DNA from 2 places in the Syntrophotalea carbinolica DSM 2380 genome. Region 2 is predicted to be linked to the other one. Evidence: riboswitches for the same ligand, from Rfam matches in the RefSeq annotation. Region 2 holds a riboswitch; the other holds the start of a gene.
What was found. Region 2 has a riboswitch for cobalamin ahead of cobA (uroporphyrinogen-III C-methyltransferase). Riboswitches for the same ligand answer to the same signal wherever they lie in the genome.
Positions count from the first base shown of each region.

Region 1: it holds a riboswitch for cobalamin, as region 2 does, so the genes downstream of both, PCAR_RS16060 (TonB-dependent receptor plug domain-containing protein) here and cobA (uroporphyrinogen-III C-methyltransferase) in region 2, are expected to answer to the same signal.

Region 1 is NC_007498.2:3,477,822-3,489,337, forward strand. It holds gene PCAR_RS16050 (methyl-accepting chemotaxis protein) at 1-907, opposite strand, end outside; gene PCAR_RS16055 (nitrilase family protein) at 1,633-2,469, shown strand; gene PCAR_RS16060 (TonB-dependent receptor plug domain-containing protein) at 2,554-4,509, opposite strand; cobalamin riboswitch at 4,673-4,870, opposite strand; gene PCAR_RS16070 (fasciclin domain-containing protein) at 5,201-5,632, shown strand; gene ybgF (tol-pal system protein YbgF) at 5,698-6,498, opposite strand; gene pal (peptidoglycan-associated lipoprotein Pal) at 6,590-7,162, opposite strand; gene tolB (Tol-Pal system beta propeller repeat protein TolB) at 7,327-8,619, opposite strand; gene PCAR_RS16090 (TonB family protein) at 8,624-9,493, opposite strand; gene tolR (protein TolR) at 9,536-9,970, opposite strand; gene tolQ (protein TolQ) at 9,972-10,643, opposite strand; gene ilvA (threonine ammonia-lyase) at 10,903-11,516, shown strand, end outside.
Region 2 is NC_007498.2:588,801-600,316, forward strand. It holds gene PCAR_RS03110 (cobyric acid synthase) at 1-1,907, opposite strand, end outside; gene cobS (adenosylcobinamide-GDP ribazoletransferase) at 1,931-2,677, opposite strand; gene cobT (nicotinate-nucleotide--dimethylbenzimidazole phosphoribosyltransferase) at 2,684-3,745, opposite strand; gene cobU (bifunctional adenosylcobinamide kinase/adenosylcobinamide-phosphate guanylyltransferase) at 3,742-4,293, opposite strand; gene cobC (alpha-ribazole phosphatase) at 4,290-4,913, opposite strand; gene cobA (uroporphyrinogen-III C-methyltransferase) at 4,910-6,163, opposite strand; cobalamin riboswitch at 6,288-6,472, opposite strand; gene PCAR_RS03140 (hypothetical protein) at 6,601-7,449, opposite strand; gene PCAR_RS03145 (ethanolamine ammonia-lyase) at 7,623-9,884, opposite strand; gene PCAR_RS03150 (ABC transporter substrate-binding protein) at 9,996-11,105, opposite strand; gene PCAR_RS03155 (TorF family putative porin) at 11,261-11,516, opposite strand, start outside.

The DNA.
Region 1 (11,516 bases), 780 kb from region 2:
CAATCAAAATGACCATAACGGCCAGCACCAGCACAACGATAATGCCGATGATGCCATTGCGCATGATCAGACTGTCGATCACGCTGAAAATATCCTCGGTATCCGCTCCGGCGGCAACGAACCAACCGGTGGTCGGCTCGGTACGGAAACTGACGATTTTTTCAATCCCCTCAAAGGTGTAGGTCTCGATGCCATTTTTCCGGCTCATCAACTGCTTACCCCAGTCAAAAGCACTGATGTTGGTTTGCAGGATGACATCCGTATCCGGATGGCTGCAGATCATGCCCGTCTTGTCGGTCATGAAGGCGTAACCGTCGCTGCCGATTTTGATCGGCACAATGAACTGTTCCGTAAACTTGCTAAGCTCGATGCATGACGTCAGAACACCGATCACCTCTCCATGCAGCTTCATGGGCTCCGCTATGGTGAAAATCGGCCGTCCGGTGACTTTACTTTTGATGACATTGCTGATGTTGTTTTGGCCCTGCATCCCCAACTTGAAATAGGAACGGGTCGACAGGTCAAGCCCGATCACCTCCGGATTGGGATGGGCCACAACCTTTCCGGTTCTGTCGATAAGTGTAATGGAATCGTAAATATCGTAGGTCTTCATAAACTCCTGCATGAGTTTATTGGCTTTTTCGAGCTCTTCCGCACGGGGTGTTTCCTGCGACAGTATTTTGGTGAATATTTCCTGTCGGCACTGTGTTTTGAGATCACCGCGCAGGTCCTGGATCCAGGCCGATATTTGCGCGGACAGATTCCGGGTGAGGGTTTCCAGCTGGTCGGTGATGATGTTCTGGACAATATGGGATGTGGTTCGGGTGGAGAGGACCGCGGATAGGGCCATGCCGAGTATAATAAAACCGATCACAGGGAACAAAATACGATTGCGAAGGGATTTCATCAAAAAAAAACTCCTATAAACAGTGACTTGCAAGCCACTTGCGATTAACTTTTAAAGCGGTTAATGTTTAGGTCGAAAACTATTGGAATTAGTACATTAGGAAGCTTGCGTGCGGGAAACTTTAGCGTATCAACCGTTGGCAGCCGGTTGAATGGCCGAAGGAATTTCGGGGACGGTCCCGTTTCAAGTGATTAACTGTTGGCAGCCAGTTAAATCAGCGAATGACAGGCCGGGTACATGTCTCCGGGAAAGAGGATTTTCCCTCGCCCAAAATTCATAAAAGGACAGGATCAGGTTGCAGCGAACCATTTTGCACTGCACCTGCCGTCGATGGAAGAAAAAAATTCGCTAAAAAAGAAAAAACCTCAGCCAACCCACCCATTGCAGCGACTCGGAAGGGCAAATTAACTTTGTTTTCATCCGAAAACGGTCCTTTTCCCCAATCTCTGCGTCAATCTTCCCACTTGCTTGTGCGGCGTAAAAACTACGCCTCCGCGCAAGTGCTCGATTTTCTTGACCTTGGGAAAAATCACTCGTTTCCCTTATGAAAACTACGCAGTGTGCATCCTGAGTTTCCGGATGCAAATTAACTTAAGGAGAACCCTCCGGCCAGCCCCCATCGGTCCACCAACAAACACCATCATTGTCGTCGCGCCCCGATAAGCCTGTTGTATCTATCTCTGTGCCGGATATAATCGGATACCCTGTCCAGCAGAGGAGAACATATGACAGAAAACGGTTTATCGGATCTGGGGGCTTTTCGTCTGGCACTGGTGCAGTCGGTATCGGAGATCGGCGATTGCACCCGTAATCTGGAAGGGATCGCCCGCTGGACCGAACAGGCGGCGCGGCAAGGCGCCGAGATGGTCTGCTTTCCGGAATTGGCCATTTGCGGCTACACCCGCAGCGGGATTGGCGAGCTTGCCGAAGTGGTGCCGGGACGGGCTTCTTGCCACCTGGCGGCATTGGCCCGAAAGCATCGCATGGTGGTGTCGGCCGGTCTGATCGAAAAATCCGGGTCAGCGTGTTACATCACCCAGTTGGTCGCTTCAGCCGACGGTTCGATAGAACGTTATCGCAAAACCCACCTTGGCCGTCGCGAACGCGAGGTATTTTGCGCCGGTGATGCATTGCCCGTCTTTACGACCAGAAGCCGCGCGGGAATGCCGATAACATTCGCCATAGGGCTGTGTTACGATCTGCATTTTCCCGAGCTGGCCACTGCTTATGCGGTGCAGGGAGCGCAACTGCTGCTGGCACCCCATGCTGCTCCCCATGCCGGTCCCGATCGCATGCAATTGTGGCAGCGCTATATGGGAGCCCGCGCCTATGACAACACCATGTATGTTGCCGCCTGCAATCATGTTCAAAAACTCAAAAGCAGCGATTGCAGTGGCGGTCTGGGGGTGTGGGACTATCGCACCGGCACCTTGCTTGCCCAACGCACCGAACCGGGTGAAGGGTTACTGTTTTGGGATCTCGATCTCGATGGAGTGAACCGCACGCGTGCACAAGGGCGAACGTTTTTTCTGGACGACCGCCGTCCCGAGCTGTTTCGATGAACCGCACCGGACGGCTCATGGGAAGGCGAAAAAAACAGGCCGCTACCCGTCAAGGGCAGCGGCCTGTTTTTTGTAAAGCCTCGGTTAGAAGGTAACTTCGTACCCGATAAGCGCCAAACGCGGCATTTCGTAGTATTCGTACTGGTAGCTGCTTTCCGGATCCTGATTGCCGGCACTCACCACTTCTTCATCCAGCAGATTGGTGACGGTCACGTAAACCCGGCCCACGGGCAAACGGTACCCGGCACTGATATCCATGGTATAGGCATCATCCAGATAGTCCTCCCGCCCCGCAAGAATGGTTCCGCTCAATTCCACATCGAACTTGTGCCATTGCCAGGAAGCTCCCAGGCTGGATTGGAACTTCGGCCCCGGCCGATACTCCTGACCGTCCGGATCCTCGGCGGACGGGTCGGCCCAATATCCCGAACAGCGCAGGGCCAGGGTATGCCATGGTCCCCTACTGCCGACAAACGGCCGCCAGTCAGCTTGCCATTCCACACCGATACTTTCGTAATCGCCTGCGTTAAAGTAGGTCTTGTCATCGACTCCGTCGATATAGCCGGTGTCGATTTTATCCTCGTAATCCATATAGAACCCGGCCAGGCGAACTTTCAGGCCTCTGCCGGTGAACTTGACCCCGGCCTCGTAGGTTTTGCCTTTTTCGGGACGCAGATCCGGATTGCCGACCAGCCGGGACGAGTCGTTGAACATCTGATTGAAGGTCGGTGCCCGGAACGCCGTGCTGAAATTGGCGAACAACCGGGTCGTTTCGGTCAATTGGAAACTCAGTCCGGCAGCCGGCAGCCAGCGGTTATATTCCTCCCCTTCCTTTTCGGGGAGAATGAATTGTTCGCGCATGCCCAGCGTCAGTGTCAAACGCTCAAAAAAGGTTTTCTCCGCCTCGACAAAGGCCGCGGCATCGTGGCGGTGATGTTCCTTGTACTTGTAGCGGTAATTGGCTGCCCGATAGATATATTCCGCACCCGTCGTCAGGGCGATGTCTTCCGGCAGTTCGAAGCGATAGTCGCCCGACAGTCCGGCGTTGTACTCCTTGTTCCAGGAGTCTTTGGAGCCATCCGTGACCTTTTTACCACCGTAGACATCGTAGTCGACATTGGTGGTCCCCAGGGAAAAGAATCCCTTCAGGCGATAGCGGTCTTTCTCGTAGCGCACATCGGTGAAGAGTTTGTATTTTTGCTGGGTGAACTGGTTCTCTAGTTTTCCCGCAATGCCGCTTTTGCCGCCCGCGTCGTAAACTTTTTGCCAACCGCTGCGATAATAGCTGGCAAGCAGATCAAAGGTCAGGTCCTGCAGCGGACTGAAGCTCAGGTTAAACCCGTAACGGTCCGTATTGCCGACGTCGTAGTGCGCAGGGGTGCTTCTGGAGGTGGGGTTCAGGTAAGTCTTCTGATAGATTTTGTGCAGATCGTTGAGATGCTGGTAAGTCATACCGGCGGTCAGATTGGCGCGACTGATTCCGACGCTGTAATTCCGATAACCGTATTCGCCGAGCTCCGCGCGCATGCTGGTCAGAGCGACCTCTTCCGGCTGTTTGGTGATGATGTTGATGACCCCGGTCATGGCATCGGCACCGTAAAGGGTCGAGGCGGCTCCTTTAAGAATCTCAACCCGGTCGATCTGCTCGATGGGAATGGTATCGAGATCGTAGGACGCGCCTCCGGCACCCTGAATGGGCATGCCGTTAACCAGGACCAGCTCCCCCCCCGGCAGGCCGCGAATGCTCAGGTCGCTGGTCATGCCGCCGTTGCTGAGGCCCAGGGGACCCTGGGTTTTGAATGCCAGGCCACCCGCTTTGCTCAGCCCCTCGTAAAGATTTTGCGCACCGCGCGCCTGCATATCCTCGGCTGTAACCACCGTGACCAGACGGTGGCTCGCGCTTTCCGTGACAGGAAACCGGGTACCCGTAACCACCACCGCATCCAGGGTGCGGTGCGCCTCGGCTCGCAACGGAGCCGGCAATAAACAGGCCCCCAGACATAACAGGACTGCCCCTCGTGAAAAATAATTGCCGAGCATGAATCCCTCCTTTCGACAATTCAACAAATAGCATCGGGCAGGGGCCGGCACCCGACATAAAAAAATCCCGGAGAACCTGATACAGGTTCTCCGGGATCCCGTTTTATCCCAAAGAAAATTGGACGCACTGCGCCCTGGAAACGGTTCAGCCCCGAAACCGGTCCCTATATAAAATCTTGAAGCAGGTCTTCTGACTTCCGACTCAAACCTACTTGTCACACCTTCACACAGCGCGATGCTGCATTGGTTTTCAGTGACGTTCGTCGTCGGTTACAGCGGCGGGTCCGTTGCCGATTTGCACGGCATTCCCTTTTTTCGCTATCAGGTCGATGTAACCTGGAGCGCACTTCAAGATAGTGTTACGAATGAATGTCGTTCCATTCGTATACGGAAACTAGTACAAACGGCTGCCAATGTCAAGAAAGCCTTCTGCTTGAGAGCTTTATTCCAGAGGATGGGTTTAAACGCAACTTTTCGGGAGCATACGACGGCATGAGCTTAAGGAGAAAAGGCTTTGCCGCCGCATACGAGGTCAAGGCGCAGGTTGTCAAGGGGGGTAAATCAGTTACAATGGCCAGGTAAGGTTCAAACTTTGCGGCTCCAACCCGATACGATCCGAGATGAAAACGGGCCGCTAATGTCAATACCATGCACGGTTCTTTCCATCAGGGGCCGAGAAAAGGAGTTTGCCATGCCGACGATCATGGAAGCCATCGCTGCAGATCCATCACTGAAGACCTTGAACAAGGCTTTGGGGATTGTCACAGGGGTCGTTGAGAGATTGGGGCAACCCGGTAGTTATACCTTCTTCGCACCTAACGATGAGGCTTTTGCGCGCCTCAACATCGATCAGGTGCTGGCCGATGCCGGCAAACTGGCGGATATCCTCAACTACCACCTGGTCGCGGAGAAATATACTGAAAAGGAAATGGACGTCACAAACCTTGACTCCATGGTCACGGAACTGGGCAAAAGCCTTTCCATCTATCTGGACGAAAACGATATCATGATCGACAACGCGCACATCGTTAAAGCGGATATCCAATGCAGTAACGGGGTGATCCATATTATCGACAATGTTTTCCTGCCGCAACACTCCGGCTGGTATGAAACCATGGCCTGACCATTCAGGGGGGGAGATTAAAAAAGGGGCGACCTTTTCAGGCCGCCCCTTTTTTTGGGTCTTTATTATTTGCCCCAGGCTTTGAGACGTTCTTTGGCAATACCGGCTTCCCCGGACAGGGGGAAACTCTTGACCAGTTTTTCAAGAATGGCGCGGGCACTTTGGCGGTCTCCGAGTTGATCGAAGGTCAACCCCTGCTTGAGATAGGCGGCTGCCGCCTTGGGATGATCGCCGTATTTCTGAATGACGTCTTCAAACTGCAGGATGGCCTTCTCGTATTCTTTTTCCCCTGCATAGGATTCGCCGATCCAGTAAGCGGCGTTCGGTGCCAGCGAGTGGCCGGGGTTTTTCTGCAGAAATTCTTCCAACTGCTTGCGACCCTCGGCATAGTGCTTCTGTTTGCGGATCGCATCGACGGCTTGCAGATAAACGGTCTCGGGCTGGGCGGCGCCGGCCTTCGGCAGTTGAACCACCGGGGCCGTGTTGCCGGTAGCGGAAGACGGATTTTCTTCAAGGGCGCTGATGCGCAGCCCCAGATCGTCACGAACCAGGGCCAGTTCCTCCTGAAGCTCATTACGCTGTTGGTCAAGATCGGCGAAACGGCCATGGATGCTTTGCAGTTCCAGGCGCAGGTTATCCAGATCCGCCTGCGTTTTGGCCTGTTGTTGCGTCAGATCATCCAGGCGCTGGCGTGTCTGGCCGAGCCGGTCGGTCTGTTGGGTCGCGAGTTCCCTTTCGGTGGCGGCCAGCCGGCGTTTCATCTCTTCAAGGTCGCGGCTCATGGCCAGTTCCTGCTGAGAAGGGATACAGCCGGCAAGCAAGGCCAGCGTGGCGGCGCACAACATCAGGATTCTTAAGCTTTTCATGACAATCGGTCCTCATTGTGTTGAGGGCGGCGGATCGGTAGAGCCGATCCGCCTTGGATACATCGGTTTCGCGAAAATACCCAACCTGTAATCAGGGCATGGATTTGAATTCCGCACGCCGGTTCATGGCGTAGGCATCTTCGTTCTGTGCCGGATCGAGAGGCATTTCCTCACCATAGGAGATCACACTCAGGCGATCGCCGGCAACACCGAGGGATTCAAGATACTTCTGGGCAGCCAGGGCGCGACGCTCCCCAAGAGCCAGGTTATATTCATCCGAACCGCGCTCATCGCAGTAACCTTCGATGCGGACCTTCTGATCGGGGTTGGCTTTGAGATATTCCGCATTGTTGATAAGAATGGCCTGCGCCTCGGGGCTCAGGTCATAACGGTCAAAATTGAAGTAGATGCGTTCCAGAGAAGCAACCGTTTGCGGCATCGACATGCTGTCGTCCATGCTCTCTTCGCCAATCATGCTTTCGCCAATGCCCGTCTCTCCCGCGCCCATCTCTTCAACACCTTGGACAGCCTGTTGCGCTGCCGCCTGATCATCGGTGGTGACAGGTACAGGGGCCGGTTTTTTGGCACAGCCTACCGCCAGCATGGCCGTAAGAATCATCATCAACAGCACCTGCATGGAAATCCGAATACCTCCGCGTTTCATGGTTTTACTCCTTTACCTGATAGATAAAATGGGGTTGAAGACAAACAACAACTTCGGGGCCATCCCGAAAATACAAAAAGCGTGTAATTCAAACTGAGCGGGTAAACTGAAGCAACGCTCATTATACGTGAGTGTTTATCAAAAAAACAGGGGGAATAAACGTCTCACCGCTGACCGGACCATGCCGGGTGTTGGCACTGTCCGCCACCGGCCGAGATGCGGCGTATGCCGGTGCCATCGGCCCGCATGATGTAAATGCCCTTACGGCCGTCCTGATCGGAAGAATAGACCAGGAAGCGGCTGTCCGGGCTCCAGCGGGGGTGCTCTTTATTGCCGGGACCGAAAGTCAGGCGGCGTTCGTCCGTACCGTCGGGTCGAACGGTATAGATATCAAACACGCCCTTTTCCAGGCGGGTAAAGGCAATACGCTTGCCGTCGGGACTCCAGGCCGGAGTGGCGTTGTATTTACCGTTAGCGGTAAGTCGCGCGGTCTGGCCGCCGAGCAGGTCCATGACGAAAATATGCGGATTGCCCTGCCGGTCGGAGACAAAAGCCAGCCGGTCGCCGGCCGGGCTCCAGCTCGGATCGACATCGATACCCCAATGACTGGTAAGACGGCGGCGGCGACTGCCGTCGGTGCCGAGCAGCATCAGTTCGGGATTGCCGGTGGCCGACTGGGTGAGCGCAATTTCCCGACCGTCAGGCCGAAAGCGCGCTGCTATATTCAGGCCTTTTTTAAAAGCCAGGCGGGCTTCCTGCCCGGTGCTCAACTGTTTCCGGTAGAGATCGGGATTGCCGCGCCGGTACGAGGTGTAAATGACCTCGCGTCCGTTGGGCGAAAAATCGGGATTGAGAACAATGGAGCGGTGATCGGTAAGGCGCAGGGCATTGGCGCCGTCGGTATCCATCAGATACAGCTCCTTGTGCCCGGTGCGGTTGTCGATATAAGCGATACGGGAACTGAACGGACCTTCCCGGCCGGTGACGCTCTTCAACACCTGATCAGCGAATTTATGCGCCATGGTACGCACATCGCGTCGAAGTCCCGCATAGCGGCGACCGGTCAACAACCGCCTGTGAACGACATCGTACAGACGAAAATCGACCAGCAGCCGTTCCCCTTGCAGTTGGTAACCGCCCTTGATAAGAATTTCGGCACCCAGAAGGGCCCACTGATTGAAATCGACCCGAGAACTGGTCAGACCGGGACGCCGCGCATCATCCAGAAACGCCGCCGGGTCGAGCTGGCGAAACAGGCCGGACAGCTCCAGGTCGGCAGCCATGACATCGTGCAACTCCGCGGCTATGGCGGGTAGCGGCGTTCCGGACAGGGGGACAAGTTGGGTGTTGGCCACGGCAATGGTCTGTTGGCCAGGAGCGCGAATTTCAACCTGGGCCTGGACGGCAGTCGCCGACAGGCAGAGCAGGGCGATAAGCAGGGTCACGAAACGGCGCATAGTTTTAATCCATAAGGTCTTTGAGGTTGAAGACGACATCGAGTTGCAGCGTCCTGCCGGGTTTGCGAGGCAGGGCCCTGGCTTTGAGTACGGCTTTTTTGACCGAATCGTCAAAGGTCGCATCGCCGGAGGGTTTGACGATTCGGTAACTGGTCAGGCTGCCCTCGGCGTTGAAGGCCAGGTGAACGGTGGCGGTCAAGTCGCGGCGGGTGACCTGGTATTTGGACAGAGTCCAGTTTTGCTTTAAATAGGCCTGCATCCAGGTCTGCAGATCGACACCGATTTCATCGCCGCTGCCGTCCGGCATGCCCAGGGGAGCGCCGGAACCGGTACCGCCCGAGGTGCCGGCGTTATCTCCCGAAAGCGCGGCAATCTTGTTTTTGAGAGCGGCCAGCTCCTGCTCTCGCTGCTGCTTTTCGCGCATGGCGGCGAGTTTCTGCCGAACACTCTGATAATTGTGCGACGGCGCAGTGGCCTTGGGCGCTGGACTGGTGCGGGCCTTCGCCGATGGGGTGCTTGTTTTTGAAGCAACCGGCTTGGTGGGGGCCGGTTTGCTCGCGACAGCGGTTTTTTTAGGTGGCGCGGGTTTGGCCTTCGCTTTAGGGGCTGCCGCCGCAGGTTTGGGCTTGGTTGCCTTGGGTCTGGAGGTCTTTTTAACCTTGGGAGCCGGGCCGCCGTCCGGGCGTCCGGCCTGGGGGTTGAGGACCGGCATTTTGCTCAGGTCCACGTAATATACCGGCCGCGGCTCGATGCGCCGGGAGGCAAAAAACACCCCGGAAAACAACACGAACACCACCGCATGCAGGGCCAGAGAGAGGGCCAGCAGCCAAAACAGACTCGGTTCATTGCGCGGAGGAACAGGTGGTGTCGTCACGGTCGTATGGGCCTTTGCGGCGTGGGGGATGAAGATAAACGATCAACGGTGTTTGGGCGGTTCCGGCGGTTGCGAAACCATTCCCAGTTTTTCGATGCCGGCTCCCTTGATGGCGGCCATAACTTCCACGACCCTGCCATAAGGCACATCGCGGTCGGCCTGCAGAAACACTTCCTTTTCCTTGCGTGTTTCCATGACCTGCCGAAGCACCGGCATGAGTTTCGAGGCCTCCGGAATACGGGTTTTGCCGATGGAAATGGCGCCGTTTTTCTCGACGGTGACCACCAGAGGTTCTTTGCCGGCCGCCAGCCCGGGGGCATCGGCCACTTCCGGCAGGTTGACCTCCACGCCCTGTTCGAGCATCGGCGCGGTGACCATAAAGATGATCAGCAGCACCAGCATGACGTCGACCAACGGCGTGACGTTGATTTGCGACAAGGTGGAGCGGGAGGATCCGTTGCGCTGGCCTACTTCCATGTCAGCTCCTTCGCAGCATGCGATCGACGATGTTGAGGAACTCCTGGCTGAAACTGTCCATATCGCCGGTCAGCACATTAACCTTACTGACAAAGTGGTTGTAGGCAACCACGGCGGGGATGGCGGCCACCAGACCGATGGCAGTGGCGACCAGGGCTTCGGATATCCCCGGAGCGACAACCGCCAGCGAAGCGCTGCCGGTTTTGCCGATGCCATGAAACGAGTCCATGATCCCCCATACGGTACCGAACAGACCGATAAAGGGTGCCGTCGAGCCGGTCGTGGCAAGAAACGGCAGATAGCGCTCCAGACGCTGCGTTTCCTGATTGGTGGCGCGTCGCAGGGCACGGGCGACGTTGTCCGCCTGGCCCATGTCGGCACTGAACAAGGTCGGTTCATCCGTGCCGTTATCCCGCTGATTGCGTTTCATTTCCTGATAGCCGTCCCGGAACAGGGATGCGGTCGGCGCGTGGGGGAAATCTCTCAGTTTCTGGGCAATGGCATCGATGTGCCGTTTGTTCCAGAAAAATTGTTGAAACCGCTGCGAATCACTGATGGCGCGATAGATAACCCGGAACTTCAAAAAAATGATAGCCCAGGAAAGCAGAGAAAAACCGATCAGTATCAACAGAACCAGTTTGACCACCAGTCCGGCATCGGAAATCAGCTCCAAGACGTTACCTCCATGCGTGGGGAAGAAATCTGAATGATGTTGCGGCACAGACCACGCCGCAAACGCGTAGATTATTCCTGAACCTCTCAACCAAGTCAACTGGCATCACCGCAATGCCCGGTGTGCATATCCGCGGACTTGTAGCATCCTTCAGGGAAGGTATGCTTAACTCGAACCGTTCATGAAAATGCGTGTTGAAGCCACCAGATCGGCGACACATCCTCATCAACCCTCCGATTTTTCAAGCAAGGAGGATGCCATGCTTTCACTGACGCAGATAAGGGCCGCGGCGGATGCGCTGCAAGGACAGTTTCGTCGCACGGAACTGATCCACTCCCACTTTTTTTCCGAACAGATCGGCTTGCCGCTCTATTTCAAGTGTGAAAACCTGCAAAGATCCGGGTCGTTCAAGGTGCGTGGCGCCTTTCATTTCATGGCCCGCCAACCGGCGCAGCGTCTTGCCGCAGGGGTGGTCACCGCTTCGGCCGGCAACCATGCACAAGGGGTGGCTCTTTCCGCGGCCCGACTCGGAGTGGCCGCCACGGTGGTAATGCCGGAAAACACCCCGTTGGCCAAGATGCAGGCCACGCGTGGATACGGTGCCGAGGTGGTATTGCACGGCACGGTATTCGACGATGCCCAGGAGGAAGCGCTACGTCTGCAACACACCCACGACCTGCTTTATGTACCGCCTTTTGACCATCCTCTGATCATGGCGGGACAAGGGACCATCGGTCTGGAGATTATCGAAGACCTGCCCGATGTCGACACCCTATTGGCACCCGTCGGCGGCGGCGGTCTGATTTCGGAGGTGGCGACCGCCATTAAAGCGCTGCGGCCCACCGTGCGGGTCATCGGGGTGGAGGCCGCAGC
Region 2 (11,516 bases):
GAGATGTGCGGCAGGTCAAGGACCGCGATATCCACGGCATCCTCGCTAGAGCGTGTATCGTTGAACATGCCCTCCTTGAATCCCACGGAATCCTCTTCGGGAAGGCCCAGGTCCTTCACGTAGGGGACCACACCGAGGATCGGACGACCGGTGTGCTGCAGGGTGTAATCGAGCGCATCCTTGAGCAGGTCGGCCTGGCCGCGGAAGCGATTGACGATAAATCCCGCGACCTGAGCACGTTCGCGTTCCGACAGAACCTCCATGGAGCCGACGAAGGAGGCGAACACGCCGCCGCAGTCGATGTCGCCGACCATCAGCACCGGGGCCTGGGCGAACAGGGCCATTTTCATGTTGACGATGTCGTGGGCTTTGAGATTGACCTCGGCGGGGCTGCCGGCGCCTTCAAGCACCATGGCATCGTGCTCGGAGGCCAGGGAGTCGTAGCACTCCTTGACTCGCTCGAAGGCTTCGGCCTTGTAGCGGAAATAGTCCATGACTTTCATGTTCCCCACCGGCTTGCCGCACAACACTACCTGGCTGCCCGTTTCGCTGCTCGGTTTGAGCAGGATGGGATTCATGCGTACGTCCGGATCGAGGCGGGCAGCCTGGGCTTGCACAACCTGGGCGCGACCCATTTCGCCGCCGTCGCGGGTGACGAAGGAATTGAGGGACATGTTCTGGGATTTGAAAGGGGCCACCCGGTAGCCGTCCTGCAGCATGATGCGGCACAGGGCCGCGGCCAGTACGCTTTTGCCGGCGTTGGAACTGGTGCCCTGGAACATGATCGCCGGGGTATGGCGTCGCGTGGTGACCAGGGGGGCCAGGAACAGTTCCTGGCGCAGGGCTGCCACCAGTTGCCGGTTTTCCGGTTCGGTACGTACCGCGACCCGGAAGAAGCGCCTGTCGAGTCCCTCGAAATTTTCGCAAATCCGGATCGCCAGCCCGCGCTTGATCAGGCGGTTGGCCAGGGTGCGGGCGTCCATCGATTTGCGGTCGCAACGGAGCAGCAGGAAATTCGCCTGGCCCGGATACACCGTCAGGTACGGAATTTTTTCGAGTTCATGGCGTAATGTGTCACGCAGAGCCGTGACAGCGGTACGCGATGCGTGGATGTACTCGGCATCGCGCAGGGCGGCTTCACCGACCTGTTGGGCAATGGTGTTGACGGACCAGGGGGGTTGCAGAGATTTGACTTTCCGCACCAGGGCTGGTGACGCAACAGCCAATCCGAGGCGTAACCCAGGGATAGCGAAAATTTTGGTCAGGGACAGCATGACCACGACATTGGCGGGACGGTTGATTGTGAGGCTGTCGAAATCTTCCACAAAATCCGCGAAGGCCTCGTCGACCACAAAAGTCGTGGTGGGAAAGCGACGGGCAAGCGCCCGCAGGCGTTGCGCATCAAGGCTGCGGCCGGTGGGGTTGTTGGGGTGTCCGATGGGCACGATGACAGGGCTGCCCTTCAGTTCTTCAAGGGCGGTTTCGAGTATCTCGAAATCGAACGCGAAGCCGTTGTCGGCGGTAAGCGGCAGGGTATGAACCGTCAGACCGGCGATGTCCGCGGCGGTCGCGTAATCGACGTAGCTGGGCACGGGAATCAGGGCATGACGGACCCCGAGGGCATGGGGCAACAGGTAGAACAGCTCCGTGGAACCGTTGCCTATGAGAATTTCATCTGCGTCGACACCATAGCGCCGGCAAGCGGCGTCGACCAGGGCCAGTCCTTCGGGGTCGGGGTAGTGCACCAGCGAACTGATGCTTCCGCTGATACGGGAACGCAGCCATTCGGGTGGACCGAGCGGATTGATATTGGCTGAAAAGTCGAGCAGCGATTCGGGATTCACCCCAGCTGCCATGGCCAGTTGTCGCAGGTGGCCACCGTGGCGCCAGTTGCCGGATTCCGTCATGGTTTCATATCCTTTATGGTTTCTCAAGTACCGCCGACCGTGCCAAGCGCTGCCGCTACCAGGGCGGGAATGAACTCCACCAGTTCGCAGGTTGCACCGAGGGTGTCGCCGGTAAAGCCGCCTATCTTTTTTTTGCTGTAAGCCGCCAGCAGCAGGGTGCCCGCCAGGGCTGCCATGGCCGCTATCAGACCCGTATAGCTTTGCAGAAGCCAGCCGCCGGCCATCAGAGCTGTTGCGGCCAGCAGGGCCTGTATCCCGTCGGTGCTGAAGACCCCGGCCAGACCACCGGTGGTGCGTGCATAGGGGAGGGCCGTAAGGCTTACCGTCAGGGATGCGCGTCCCGCCAGAGGCATGAGGACCAGAGTGGAGGTGCGCAGTGGCTCAGGAACCGCGGCCAGGGTTACGGTTTTCAGCAGCAGCAGGCCGCAGATGGCCATAATGCCCATGGGGCCGCTGCGGCTGTCGCGCATGATTTCAAGCATGCGTTCGCGGCCGCGACTACTGAAAAAACCGTCGGCTGTGTCGGCCAGGCCGTCCATGTGCAATCCTCCGGATGCCGCCAGCATCATCAGGACACTGAAGGCGCTGACCACCGTCGGCGGCAGAAAAAGTCCCAGACCGAAATCGAACAGGGCGACGACTCCGCCGATCATGGCTCCGACCAGGGGGAACCAGATCGGACTGCGGCCCAGGTCGCATTCGTTTCCGTGACAGCGGGCCGGTAGCGGCAGAATGGTGAGAAAGCCGAGGGCGGCGAACAGGCTTTTCATGGGTTGTTATTTCCCCTGGCTGACGGCGGCTTCATCAAAGGTTGCCATTTCGGTAAGAAGGCGCTTGGCACCTTCCACCAGGTTCATGGCCAGGGCTGCGCCGGTTCCCTCACCGAGGCGGAAATCAAGGTCCAGCAGCGGTTTTTTACCCAGCCGGGCCAGCGCCAGTTGGTGCCCCTGTTCGATGCTATGGTGTGCGGCGATCATGTAGTCCACCGATGCCGGCGCCAGGGACTGCGCCAGCAGGGCGGCGGCAGTGCTGATGAATCCATCGATGATGATCGGTTTTCGCAGGGCCGCGGCCCCCAGGATCAACCCGGCCAGTCCGCCGATTTCGAAACCGCCGACTTTGGCCAGCACGTCAAGACCGTCATGGGGGTCGGGCAGGTTGGTTTGTAGTGCGCGTTCGATGACGCTCACCTTGTGTTTGCGCCGGTTATCGTCGATACCGGTGCCGCAACCGGTCGCCTGGTCCGCTGTGGCATCGGCCAGCAGCGCCACGATGGCACTGCTCGGAGTGGTGTTGGCGATGCCCATTTCGCCGGTGCCGAACAGATCGGCTTCGCCGGCAAAGGTGTTCGCGATTTCGATACCGGCCTCCAGGCTGCGTACTGCCTGCTCTCGGGTCATGGCAGCTCCCAGCGCCATATTCGCTGTGCCGGGGGCGATGCGCCTGGAGAGGATCTGGCCGCTGTCGACGAGGTCCGAAAGGTCGCAGGCCGCCCCCATATCCACCACCTGCACCCGTGCATTGGCGACCCGTGCCAGTGTGCTGATACCCGCGCCGCCATTGGCGATGTTGGCGACCATCTGGCCGGTGACTTCCTGGGGAAAAGCGCTGACGCCTTCGGCCGCCACCCCATGATCGCCCGCCATGGTCACGATCAGGCGCCGATCCACCGGCGGCTGCAGGGAGCCGGTCATGCCCGCCAGGTCGAGGGCCAAATCGAGCAGCCGGCCCAGAGCCCAGTGCGGCATGGTCAGGCGGTCGAGGCGGTCTTTGGCCTGGCGGCGAATATTTTCATCTTGAGGCTTGATCCGGGCGACGGTGGTATGGAGCAGATTCATGACATGTTCTCCTGTTTCAGATGCAATGGCAGGCCGCAGGCCACCAGCGTTACTTGTTGGGCGCTGGCGGCCAGCAGCTGGTTGCAGCGCCCGAGAAGATCCCGGAACAAACGGGTTTCGCGATTCTCCGGGACGATGCCCAGGCCGACTTCGCCGCTGACGAAAATGACGGTGCCGGGATGTCGCTGTACCGCCTCGGTCAGAGCCTGACAGCGCAACTGCACATCGTCTTCCGACAGCGATTGATTTTTGCCGGCGGCCTGGTACATGAGGTTGTTGATCCACAAGGTCAGGCAGTCGACCAGTACCGTGGGGAAGTTTTGCGCCTGCGCCAGGGCGGCGGGCAGATCCAGCGGCTCTTCTATGGTCTGCCAGGCATGCCGGGCACGTGCTTTCTGGTGTTTGGCGATGCGTTCGGCCATCTCCGGGTCGGTGACGGGACAGGTCGCCACATAGGCGTGCGGACCGGGCAGGGCTTCGGCCAGGTTTTGGGCGAAGGCGCTTTTACCACTGCGGGCGCCTCCGGTGATCAGGATCATGCGGCTCATGACGGCAACTCTCCGAGGTGACCGAGGTCGTTGAGGCGCACCAGTACTCCCTGGTCGCCGAACAGACGCACTGCGGAAACGGATGCGGGCTCGACCTCGAATAACAGGTAATGTTTGGCCGGCAGACCCAGCCATTGGCAGATCAAGGCCCGTATGACGCCACCGTGGGCAAAGATCGCAAGCGGTGCGGACTGCGATGCGGCGGTGCGAGCGATACGCTCCGCCGCCTGTTGGATGCGTTGTAAGAAGTCGGCGTAAGTTTCGCCTTCCGGGAACCGGAAGTCAGGCTTCAGACGTGCCCAGCAATCGACCTCGGCAGGAAAATCACGAGATATTTCACTAAAGGAAAGACCTTCCCATCGGCCGAAATCGATCTCACGCAGATCCTCGTCCTGGCGACAGAGTAAATCGAGTTTGGAATGTCCGACGGTTTCCCGCACCCGCAGCATGGGGCTGCAGAAGGCTTCCTTGCAGGATTTTAATTCACTACACTGGCCCAGTGCCGCGGACTGCCGCTGACCAAGGGAACTGAGAGGTACATCCTGACGACCGACAAAACGACCTTTGAGGGCCTCGCCCGTATCGCCGTGGCGGATGAGATAAACCTGGGCGCCGTTCATGCTGCAATCCCTTCCATGAGTCTGCTCAGTAAGGTAAAGGTGGTTTCCTGGTCTGTCGCGTCGATATACTTGCCACCCGGACGAGGCTCGAACCACTGCATGCTGGAAAATGCCGAGACGACCTCCCCGACCACGATCAGTCCGGGACCCTCGTTGCCGTCGGCTGCTCGTTCAACATCTTCGACAATGGTGGCCAAGGTGCCGATAAAACGCTTTTGGCGACAGGTGGTACCGTCGGTAATCAGGGCTACGGGGGTGGCGGCCGGCCGCCCCTGACGCACCAACTGGTCGGCTATGGTGGCAAGCATGGTTTTACCCATTAGAAGGATCAGGGTGTCAGGGCCCTGGGCCATGCGGCGCCATTGTTCTTCGCTCAGATCGGCACCGCCTTTTTTGTGGATGGTGTAGACTCCGAAGGACGAGCCGTATTCGCGGTCGGTGATGGGGATGCCGGCATAAGCTGGTACGGAGGCCACGCAACTGACTCCAGGGACTATTTGGAAAGGGATGCCGGCCTCAAATAAAGCCCGTGCTTCCTCGCCGCCACGCCCGAAAATGGTTGGGTCGCCGCCTTTAAGTCGGGCTACGTTGCGACCTTGGTGGGCCAGTTCGAGCATCAGGCGGATAGTGTTTTCCTGAGTGGATTTGCAGTTGCCCTTGCGTTTGCCGACGTCGATTTTTTCGGCCTGCGGTGCGTACCGTGATACCAGCAACGGGTTGGCGATAGCATCGAACAGCACCACGTCGGCATCTTGCAGGCAGGCAGCCCCTTTGACGGTGAGCAAACCGGGATCTCCAGGGCCGGCCCCGATCAGGGAAACCTTTCCGGGTGAGACATGCAGGCCCCGGTTGGCAACGTTTGCCACCGGGAGTGTGTCGTTTGCAGAACAAGCGGGTAGTGAAGTTTTCAATCCCGGAAGAATGATGTCTCCCGATGCGGGCAGATCGCCACGCATGATCAGTACCCCGGCGGCGCGAGCATCATCGGCGACCTGCCCGTTGACGGCAGGATTGTCGGCATCGGTTATAACCAGGAAGACGCCGTCGAGATCCTCACGCCGGTAGAGGCGTTGTCGCATTTCAATAGTATCCGGCAAGGGCCCGACTTGCGATAAGGTGACCTGTGGGTCGACATGGCGCAGGTGGGCATTGTGTTCGGCAAGCTTGGGGATGAGGGCGTGAACCAGGGGGCCGTTGCCGACCAGCAGGCAAAGCCTTCCTTCAATGGCTAGTTGAATCGGCAGGTGCATGGGTAACCTCTCCGCAAAAAAAAATCCCCGAAGCTTTAAGCTTCGGGGATATCGTTTTTTATCCGCCTGGTACGGTTTGCGCACGAGCAGAATTGCCAGACCTCAATCCTCGAAGGTCATAAACAGCACGTGGGCAGGACAGGCAGGTCTTCTGGCTTCCGGGTCATATCTCCGGCCACGCCTTCCCTTCCGTGTTTACGAAAAGTGGCATCGTGTGGCCATTGTCACCGGTTACAGCGGCGGGACCGCGACGGATTTACACCGTCTTCCCTGTTAGGCTTTTGGAGCACCTGTCCTTGAGCAAATTGTGTGGTGCGAGATCGGGGTTTCGGAAGGGCGTGCGCATATCGCCGAGCAAGCCATACTGTGTGTCCCGATATCTGAATTGAGTTTTAACAGATATCCGAACCTAATGCCATCCCCCAAATGGGGGGATTTCATGATGGCTCAGAGGGGGGAGTTGCCTGCGGGGCATGTCGCAGGCGTAAGTGCCAGGCCAGCGGCAGAGTGAATTTGGAAAAAGCGGTCAGCAAGGTTCCGCTCAGCACGATGGTCCACATGACCCCGGCATCGAGACGGTCCCGGAACAGGCCGGTGATCAGGGTTGTGCCCCATAGCAGGATTAAGCCGAGCATAAGCTGAATGTTTTGGCTCATGGCGTGGATACCCCAGAAGTTTTCGGAAATGCGGCTCAGGTTGCCATGGCGTAGTTTGATTTCAATGAGTTTAAACCAGATGCGTCCTTCTGCGACCTGGGCTGAACCGTCGAAAATATGATGCAGCAGATAAAGCACAATGAGCAGATATCTGCTGAATCCTCCGCTATCGAAGCAGGTCGTAAAAAACGGTGGATAACATAATACCAGCATCAGCGCGCCCAACGCTTGGCCGATGCCAACCAGGGTTACGCCGCCGATGAGTTTTTGAAGTTGCCGGTTCTTATCCGTAAATCGTTCCAGATGGTCGACAAATGAGGAGACTTTTACGCTGCTGACAAAGGTGATACCGGGGTAGATGTATTTGGTCATGACTCCCAGTACGGCGGCAACTTTATACTCGGTCTGGGCCATACTGAACATGGTGTATAAGACAGCCCCCTCAAGAATGCTTTTGCCGACAGTGTACATGAGATTACCGGTTTCACCGAAACGGTAGAAGCGGCTGATGACCAGTGCATGGGCCCATAAATGGGTTTTGTGGATGACATCGTGAATCAGGCCGGGGCGTTTGTCCTCGGGAGGTGGTCCGGTCTCCGATGGGGGTACGGGAGGAAGAATAAGGTTCATGAGACCGTTTCTTTCTTTGCCCGGAGTCTACGTTTATCCGGTAGGGTGACATACTGTTCGGGCTATCGGTTGGTGCCAAAAAGGCGTAACGGCGATAAGCTGTCCGTTACGCCTTTCTGATCAGGGTTGATACGGGTTCGGTACGCCGGAAAGATACCGGCGTACCGAAAAGGTTACATGGATTGCAGCAGCCTTACGGTTTGGCGGGCCGCTTTGCGGGGGTCAAGACCGGTATTGGAAATACCGGAGATAACCTTGGTCACATCATGGTCGACGGTGCCGGCGGCCCAGGTGGCCGGAGCAACGCGAGTCATGTAGACCGAGTAGGCATGGTGACCGCTACCCGGGCGTTCGCCGATGATGTGGATAATGGCTTTGGGTGTACTGGCCGGATCTTTGAACAGGATGTCGCCGGCCTGGTAACCGGCGCGCACGCGGCCGCTGGTAACCACGATATTTTCCTTGGCCACGGTCCAGCCGGCTTTGGCCATTTCAGACTTTAGCTCGTCCATGAAAGGCATGAGGTGATCTTCGTCCATGAGAGCCTTGGCGTTCAAGCCGTCGGAAAGGACGATCTGTACGTCCGGAGCCTTGCCACCCCAGGCGGCCCGCAGTTTTTCGAGAGTGGCGACGGCGGCGTCACTGAATTCTTCGCCGGTGCTCGGGTGAGCAACATAGTCTTCCCGGTCGGCTGATTTGGTCTGGACCGTCACGGCGTTGGGGATGGAGGCGATGAACTCGGGGGTGAATTCGGCCCACAGGCTGATCTTGGCGTCATCATAAAGGTCGTGGATCGCCTTGTTGGTTTTCGGTTCCAGATCCCAGATGTTTTCGCCATAGCCGATGGCCAAAGGTACTCCGCGAGCCTGAATTTCATCCACCTTTTTCTGACCTTCGGCGTAGATTTCCTTCATGCTGCGGGTGTCGCCTTTGGCCAGCTGGTATTTGTAGTAGACCCAGATCGGGTCGCCGAAATGCTCGGTCGGTTTGCCATTGGCGTCGATGATCTCGATCTTCTTAAAGAAATTCCACATGTCGTCATTGATCTTGTATCCGAATTTCTCGCGCATGCGGACATGGTCCTGATAGGCGGTGGTCAGGTAGCTGAGCATGGGATCGTTTTTGGTCGGCAGGGCCATCAGATAACCGGGGTTGGCCGGAGCGATCTGGTCCTGGCACCAGTCGAGATCATCGAGGGTGACGGGCATGTGCAGGGTCGAGCAGATGTCGAGACCGATGATCAGGCCGTGCAGCTTGCCCATGGCAATGTCTTCGAGGCAGCAACGCACCAGCTGCTCACGGGTTTTAAAAATTTCGGGGCCGATAAAACCGGCCACGTCATTGACATGGCACCAGGCGCCCTGACCATCGGTCTGGGCGGCGGCTACCTGCTGTTTGAGAGCGCGGGCGAAGCCGTACTTGCGCGATTCATGTACGACCATGTCGAAGCCCTTGCCGTGACCGTTGGTGAAGTCGGCGCCCTGGCCGGTTTCATGATAGAGGCCGTACTTGCCGGTACGCATCCTGGCATAGTCCATCATTTTCTGCAAAGTCAGGTCGAAGGTCTTGTTAGCATCGACTACGCCGGCAAGACTCTGGAACCAGATGGCGGTGGAACCGGGGTTGTTTTTTTCGACTTCGGCCTGGACGTCGATATGCGAAAGCACGCACCAGGGGTTGTATTTATCGACATCGAAGGTCTGCATGACGTCACGCAGGGCCAGTTCGATGTTTTCGATGTTGGCCGCTTCGCTGTCGACGGGGTTGGTTCCGACGACCAGATCACCGACGGCATAAGCATAGGCGTCGAAGACCTGCCAGACGATATCGTCGGCATTGTCGGTCGGTGAGTTGGGTTGGATGCGCGCGCTCAGATAGCCTTTGGCACCGATATTGGAGCCAGGTAGGGGGTTGAAGACGGTCTGGCCGATGCGCGTCAGTTCATCGTTAGACATCATCTTTACGACGTTGCCGATGATGTCGCTGTGCAGGCCGTACATGATCCCCTTGATCTGGGATTCAGATTTGGTCAGGAGAAAATCTTTCAGTTCGCCCAAGGTCCAGTCTTTGACTTTGTTGTACTGGGCCATATCGGTGGTGTTCGTGATGAGGTCGTACTGGGCATCCACAAACAGTGGCTTGGCCATCAAATCCTTGATTTTGGTGTTGGCCAGAAGTTTGCGGGCGTTCTCGCGGCTGGCGTCGTCATCCGCTGCCACGCCGATGGCCTCATCCCCTTCTTTGAAGGAGTTGGCCGCGCCGAGCACTTGTTGGTAGAGGGGCTGATCAAATTGTCCTTTGACCCGTGTTACGTAGGCGAACACATCCTCGCCCGGCTTGACGTCGCGGATGGCGACAGCCCCGGCCAGGCTTGCTACAAAGGTCAAAGCCAGGCCAAACGTGATGCCGTACAAAAATTTGGATCTGAGTCGCATGTGACACCTCCACTTTTCGGGTGAACCACAGGGCCCGGGCCCGTTTTTTTCGGGGAGCCCTGTGTGTCAAGTTTTTGTACACGGATTGTCTGTTGGAGATGATGCAGATTTCTATTCCCTGTGTTTTTTCGCCTCCTCCCACATGTCGTTGAATGCTTTTTCCGTTTCCTCGGTCATGACCCTCCACAAGGCAACACTTTTGAAGTAATTTTCATCCCCGACATGGAACATGGCTTGTTCCTTGGCGTCGAGCAGTTCGCCGACATCGGCAATGACCGGGGACACTCCCTGGGATTTGACCACGTCAGCCTGTCGGGCCGGGTCCAACATGAAGTTGATCCACTCCTCGGCTAAAGTCTTGGTCATATCCTCGGCTCCAGCACCGACGTACCAGCAGTCGATCCAGGCCGTCCCGCCTTCCTTGGGACTGGCCAACAGCCAGTTGCCGCCTTTAAGATTGGCTTGCTGGGCGGCAAATCCCCAGGTGGTGGCTAGCGATAATTCGGGGAACTCATCCGGATTGGCGGCACCATCCCAGAGGCTCTTGGCGTTTTTGGCCAGAACGTTGAGTTGCTGCTGAACTTTATCCCGGTCGAGGTTCCCGATATCGAAGATATCCGCATAGTCGTAGCCGAGGGCCAGTGCAGTGATCCAGACGTTGACCTTGGGGAAGTTGTTGTTGATGGTGTACTTGCCGGCGTAACGGGGCTCCCATAGGATATTCCAGGTAGCTGGAGTAGTGCCGATCACATCCGTGTTGTAGGCCAGGCCGTAAGGACCGCAATTGTACGGTACGCCGTAACGCTTACCAGCGAATATGGGCGTGGTATCGTCACGGAATACCGGCATCATGTTCTTGAGATTGGGAATGTTGTTGATATCCACCGGCTGAAGATAAGGGGTCTGCTCGTCATAGGCATAAAAACGCGGGATTTTTGGCAGTTCGATGGGTGGTGAGATCAGATCCGCCGTATTGTTTTTCACCGCCATGAAAAACTCGTCCTGGTCGGTGGGATTGGTGATCTGGACCTCAACGTCGACCTTGTACTTTTCCTTGACCAGTTTCTGGAAATCGGCCACATAGGGTTTGGCATAGCCGCCCCAGCATGTGATGCGCAAGGTTTCTTTCTTGGCTTTGCTGCAGCCCGGAGCCAATGCCAGGCCTATGGCGACCAGGCCCAGGATGCCGAAAAGCGATACTCCCCAGAATGCTCTTCTCATAAGTAATCCTCCTGCCGTTTCGGTGTGCGGGGTTCGTCGGTTATCTTGGCTGCTTGCCTGTTGCCTGGCCGGCACTGGAAACGGGCCAGTCAAACTTTGCTGGCGGGGAGATTTTTCTCCCCGCCAGATTCATTGGGTTTGTTTTATAAGGTGCCTTAGAAAACGAAAGTCAGGTTAATGGCTCCGGCTGTTTCAGTGTCGATACTAGCCTTGGCGGCGCTGCTGATGCCCGAAGAAAAAATGATGGTCGGACTGATGGTCAGCTGGTCGGTCAGGGCGTAATCGAGGCTGGCACTGAGTTCGTAGTTGTGGAACCCGCCGAAATCACCAACTGCGTAATCGGTATGCTGATTGTAAGCTACGAGGGCGCCAAGATTCAGAGCGGTATTGGGTACCCATTGGCCGAGATCG